Regions from separate parts of the Telluria sp. LT2P80 genome, predicted to be linked through region 2. Evidence: predicted binding sites of a transcription regulator. Region 2 holds the regulator's gene; the other holds the start of a gene.
What was found. Region 2 encodes FliA, which starts transcription of late flagellar genes. Its sites were predicted from a motif close to CTAAAGTTTNNNNNNNNNNNGCCGNTA; they were not measured.
Positions count from the first base shown of each region.

Region 1: the regulator FliA is predicted to act here: its motif matches at 1,170-1,196, upstream of fliD (flagellar filament capping protein FliD).

Region 1 is NZ_JCASIO010000001.1:824,095-827,178, reverse strand. It holds gene fliD (flagellar filament capping protein FliD) at 1-1,135, opposite strand, end outside; gene AC56LW_RS03630 (flagellar protein FlaG) at 1,316-1,660, opposite strand; gene AC56LW_RS03625 (flagellin N-terminal helical domain-containing protein) at 1,746-3,084, opposite strand, start outside.
Region 2 is NZ_JCASIO010000001.1:937,019-940,102, forward strand. It holds gene motD (flagellar motor protein MotD) at 57-812, opposite strand; gene AC56LW_RS04160 (flagellar motor protein) at 822-1,565, opposite strand; gene AC56LW_RS04165 (RNA polymerase sigma factor FliA) at 1,547-2,275, opposite strand; gene AC56LW_RS04170 (MinD/ParA family ATP-binding protein) at 2,318-3,084, opposite strand, start outside.

The DNA of each region.
Region 1 (3,084 bases), 110 kb from region 2:
CCGTCACACCCATGTCGGCCTTGTTGATGGCATCGCGAATGCCTTGCAGCGTCTGATCGCCAGGCGCCAAGGTGATCGTCTTGCTGTTGATCGCACCATTGAGCGAAAAGCCCGAGCCTTGATGGGAGCCGACGCTGCCAGCAGTGAAACCGGCGGATGTTGGGTTGTTGCCTCCAACTAGAATCTGATTACCGTCGTTCGAGCGTAACGTGACGCCGGCCGTGGCCGTTGTCGTCGCGCCAGGATTCGATGCGCCGGCAGCGCGGTTGATGCCACCGTTCACGCTGCCCGTGACGGTTTCGGTCACATCGATGGTACTGCCATCGGCTGCTTTGAATTGCAGCGTGCCATCGACGGCACTGCCGCTGACGGTGATGTTGGCAGCGGCCAGGGCGTTGCGAGCGCCGGCGCCGGCAAGCGCAGTGTCCAGGCCGGCGCGGGTTAGCGGGGCGCTATCGGGATTAAGGTTGGCTAGTTGCACGCCGCCGACTGACAGCGCGTAGCTGGAATTAGGAGTGACGCTGACCTCGCCGAAGTTGGCGAACAGGTCGGCAGCGGTTTCTGTACTGCCTGCGGTGGCGACAACGCCTGTCTTTTCGCTTTGTGCATTGATCGCTTCGGCCAGTGCGCGCGCGCTGCGCGTAGTAGGGCTGGTGCTGATCGCAACGCCATTCAGGCTCAGCGAGCCATTGGCAATACCGCCAGCGGCTGCCGCAAGCCCAAGGGCGCTGCCGGTCGCGCCAAAGGTGCCACCAGTAACGGTTCCGAACTGGAACGTCAAATTCGCGGGATTGCCGCCGCCGATCGTGCTGGTGCTGCTGGCCATGCCGTAAGACTTGAGGCTCTGCGATTGGGCGAGCTGCGTAACATTGACCTTGTACTTGCCTGGCACGGCGCCTTGCCCAGCCGTGCCGGTGAGGACATCCTTGTTCGATGGTGACGCACTCAGGCCTTGGAAGGTGTTAGATTGATTCAGCGATGTCAACGCACCTTGAAATGCGCCAACGGCAGCGCTAACCTGATTCAGGGCAGAATTTTTCGATTGCAACGCAGCCGTTTTTTTCGCGTAGTTGTCGAGCGGCCTTGCTTCAGCTTGCATCAGTTTGGTAACGATGCCTTCGATGTCGAGTGCCACTTGTTTCTCCGGTGAAAGCAATAATGTAAGTCATTATCGGCAGAAACAAACCGTACTTAAGAGCGGTAAAGGCGGCTCTCTTTTTATTTTGGTAGGCACCGTCGCCAGTGATCTCGTGGCGCCATGTAAAAAGCGCCACACCTGGTCGGGTGCGGCGCTTTGGGTGAGCAGCGAATCGCGTCAGGCACGTTGGTTCAGCAGGCGTCCCACCATTTTGTCGATCGATTTGGCCATTTCGAGCGCCTCCTTGGTCGGCATCTGGCGGACGACTTCCTTCGTGTCGCGGTCGATGATCTTGACCACGAGGTCCTTGCTCTCTTCGTCAATCTCGAATTGCAGGCTCTGCGCCGATTGTGGCAGCGCTTCATTGAGTTTCTTGACGGCGGACGACACCTCGTCCCGGTTCGGCTCGACTTCCGCTTTCTCCGGTGCTGCCCGTGGTGCCGGGGCAGCCGGCCCGCTCGCAACCGCCGGACGTTCGTCCAGCTTGGCGAGGGGTGACGTTGCAACGGATGGAATTTGCATGGCGTATCCTAACGAAAATTCCCCAGCCAAATTTCTTCAGCCGGGGAACCGCTTACCAAGTGGTGCTGTTACTACGCGTTAGCGATTAGCCACGCAGGAGCGACAGAACACCGTTCGGCAGCGAGTTGGCCTGGGCCAGCATCGACGTACCAGCCTGCTGCAGGATCTGACCGCGGGTCATTTTTGCAGTCTCAGCAGCGAAGTCGGTATCGACGATGCGGCTGCGCGATGCGGAGAGGTTCTCGGTGTTCGATGACAGGTTCGAGATCGCTGAATCGAAGCGCGATTGCAGTGCGCCGTATTCAGCGCGCTGGCTGTTGACTGCGCCAAGCGCAGCGTCAGCAATTTTAATAGCCAGCTGGGCGCCATCGAAGGTGCTGATATCCAGGTTTGCTACCGATTTCAAATCCGATGCATCGGTCATAGCCCAACCGCTGGTGTCGTTCACTGAGAAGCTTTTCTCTGAATCCAGAACGATGCGGCCCTTGGCGGTTCCAGCACCGCCGGCGGTAGCGGGCACATCATCGTCAGGATCATCAGGGTCAGCACCGGTAGTTCCTGGGGTGCCTGCGGTCAGCGCCACTGGGGCTGTTGGATTGGCAACGCCTTTTTCATCAAGCGTAGCCATCGTCGCGCCGGTACCAGCCGACATGTTTGCCAGGGTAATATCTTTTCCCTCTGCATTGGTCAGTTTCAAGCCCTCATTGGCGGCGTCATACGACGCAGTCACACCGGTCTTGGCCGACTGAGCATTGAAAGCGCTAACTGCTGCCGCATAACCGTTGCCGTCAGTTGCTTTGCCGATCGAAAAGGAGACAGTCACCGCCTCAGTGTTATCCGATTTCAGTTCAAATGCATACGACTGCTCTGCCGAAGCCTTCAAAACAGTTTCAGTTTTTGCGGTTGCCGTTACTCCCGTCTCGCCGCTGGCAGCATTAATTTTCGCTGCGGTATCCTTAGCGGCTTCGCCGATTGCGACTTGCACGCCCTTCGTACCCTGCGAGCCATTGATGGTCATGGTGCCAGCCCCCAATGTGTTGGTTGCGAGGGCTTGGTTTGCACCTTTTTCAACCCGATTGTTACCGTAGGTTGAAGTGGTGAAGTTTGAACCGCCCATCGAGATCAACTGGCCAGCATTGGCGCCAACCTGGAAATTCGCGGTGCCCATCGAGCCGTCCATCAGCTTCTGGCCGTTGAACTCGGTGGTGTTGGCGATACGGTTCAGTTCCGACGTCAGCTGGGTGACTTCGGTTTGCAGTGCCTTGCGGTCGCCGGCTGAGTTCGATGCGTTCGACGATTGGACAGCCAGTTCGCGGACACGTTGCAGGATGTCGCCCGAGCTCGACAGAGCGCCTTCAGCGGTTTGTGCCATCGACACGCCATCGTTGGCGTTACGGGTAGCTTGCGTCATACCCTTGATTTGC
Region 2 (3,084 bases):
CAGGCGTCACCCGCGCGACGCTGCCTGTCGATTATGACATGATTCCTTCAATACATTCACGGAAGTATGTTACCGCCGGTCTCGGGCAGCGCCGCCAGGATCATCACCGCCACGCGCCGGTTGCGCGCCTTGCCCACCTCGTCGGTGTTGGGCGCCACCGGCCGCGTCGCGGCAAAGCCGATCGCCGACAGGCGCACCTCGGGCACGCCGTTGGCGGCGAACAGCCGCACCACGCTGCTCGCGCGCGCGGTCGACAGTTCCCAGTTCGATGGATACAGCGGATTGGCGATCGGCAGGTCGTCGGTGTGGCCTTCGACCTCGATGCGGTGCGTGTCGTTCTTGAGCAGGCCGGCCACCTGCGCGAGGATTTCCTGGCCTTCGCCGTCCAGCACTGCTTCGCCCTGCGGGAACAGCACACTGGCGTTGATCTCGACGCTGATGCCGCGCGCGTTCTGGATCACCCGCACCTGCCCCGACTTCACCAGCGGCAGCAAGGTCGCCGACAGTTCGCGTGCCATCACGCCCATCTTTTCCTGCTCGCGCCGCGCTGCTTCGTTGCGGCGGCGGTTGATGATGTGCGACAGCGGCAGCACCGGTTCGACATTGGTGTTGACCTTCGTGGCCGCGCCACGGCCGCCGAACGCATCGCCGAGCGCATCGGACAGCACCTGGTACTTGCCCTCGTTGACGATGGAGATGGCGTACATGACGACGAAGAACGCGAACAGCAGCGTGATCAGGTCGGCGTACGAAATCAGCCAGCGTTCGTGGTTTTCGGTGGGGACATCGTCATCGTAGCGCTTGCGGGCCATGGCGCTGGCCTAGTGGTGCGTGAGCAGGCTGGCGACGCGCTCGTCGACGACGCGGCCATGGTCGCCACTGGCCAGGTCAGAGAACACTTCGGCCAGGATCTCGTATTGCGACACCTTGTCGCTGACGATGGCCTTGAGCTTGTTGCCGACCGGGTAGAAGAACAGGTTGGCCATGCCCACGCCGTACACGGTCGAGACGAACGCCACCGCAATGCCCGAGCCCAGGCGGGCCGGATCAGACAGGTTTTCCATCACGTGGATCAGGCCCAGCACCGCGCCCAGGATCCCGATCGTCGGCGAGTAGCCGGCGGCCGATTCCCAGATGCGCGCCGCCTGGCGCTGGGCGAATTCGTAGCCGTTGATTTCATGTTCGAGCAGGCTGCGCACCTTCTCGGGTGCGATGCCGTCGACCACCAGGCGCAAGCCCTTGGCGACGAACGGGTCGGCCTTGTTCATGAATTGTTCGAGCGAGAGCAAGCCATCGCGGCGCGCCGTCAGGCTCCATAGCGCGATCTCGCGCGACAGTTTCTGGCGCCCGTTTTTCGGTGGCACGAACACCCAGCGCAGCATGGTGATGCCGCGCAAGAAGGTGCGTGTCTCGCTTTGCAGGAGCACGGCGCCGAAGGTGCCGACCACCACGATGGCAAATGCGGCAGGCTGGATCAACGACGAGAACTTGCCGCCGTCGAGGGTGTAACCGAGAAAGATGCCGGCGATTGCCAGCACCAGGCCGATTACGCTGGCCCAGTCCATAATTGCTCCCTTAAGGTGGTGCGCAAACGTGCGACGGCCTGGGTGTGCAGCTGCGACACCCGCGATTCACTCACGCCCATCACGGCGCCGATTTCCTTCAGGTTCAGTTCTTCTTCGTAGTACAGGCCCATCAGGAGTTTTTCGCGCGGCGGCAGCTTGTCGATCGCGTCGATGACGGCCTGGCGGAAATCGGTTTCCATCAGGCTGCGCAGCGGGTCGGCATCGTCGACTGCGTAGCGGTCGAGGAAATTGTCGCTGCCTTCGTCGGCGTGGAAGTCTTCGTAGTACAGCAGCTGGTGGCCGCCCGAGTCGGCCAGCATGTCCTGGTACTCGTCGAGCGAGATCTTGAGCGACGCGGCCACTTCGGATTCGCTTGGCGGGCGGCCCAGGCGCTGCTGCAGCGACTGCATCGCGCCCTCGACCTTGCGCATGTTCTGGCGCGTGCTGCGCGGCATCCAGTCGCTCGAACGCAGCTCGTCGAGCATCGCGCCGCGGATGCGCAGCACGGCATAGGTCTCGAACTGGGCGCCGTGGTCGTCTTCGTAGCGGTTGATCGCGTCGAGCAACCCAATCATGCCGGCCTGGATCAGGTCATCGACCTCCACCGAAGGCGGCAGCTTCGCCTTCATGTGGTGGGCAAGACGCTTTACCAACGGCATATGCTCCGTCAGCAAAGAATTCTTGTCCGCTTTCCCTTTGACCGTATACATGCTGGCGTATGTCTTTTTCTTTATATGTCGATGGCGACTGTGTCAGGAACCGATGGACGCGCTGCCCTGGCGGCCGAACTGCGGCAGTGCAGGCAGTGCGAACTTGCCGGCCAGCTGGCGGAACGCAACCGATGCGCCGGCCAGCGGGAAGGCATCGACCACGGCCCGGCCCAGGCGCGCGGCGCGGTGCAGGTATTCGTCGGCCGGCACGGCGCCCATGAAACTGAGCTTGACGGCCAGGTAACGTGTTGCTGCCAATGACATATTATCGTATACCACCTTGGCCTCCCCCTCAGTCGCGCCGGTGACCAGGATGCCGAATGGCCGGCGACCCAGTTCCTGCGTCAGGCGCTTGATGAGCGAGTAGGCATTGGTGATCGAGGCCGCACTGGTCGACACCTGGATCACGATCTCGGAACTCGACATCAGGGGCACCGGAAATTCGCCGTCCGGGCCCAGTTCGCCATCGACGATCACGATGCCCGCCTGCGTGGCCAGCACGTCAAAGGTCTTGCTCAGGCGGCGCACATCGTCGGCCGATTCGGGCGTGCCCATGGGCACCACCGCGAAGCCTTGCGGGGCTGGATGGATCACCTGGTTCAGCGCGCTTTCCTGGCGCGCGACCTGCAGCAGCGAGGCGCCGCGGTTCAGGCCCAGGCGGCGGGCGACGCCGTATTCGACATTGCAGGCATCGACGATCAGCACTTCGTTGCCGGCCTGGGCCAGCGAGGCGCCCAGGTTCACCAGCATCGCGCCCTTGTCGTCTTCCGGCGTGGCCGACAGAAACGTGACCACGCGCGGACGCGGGC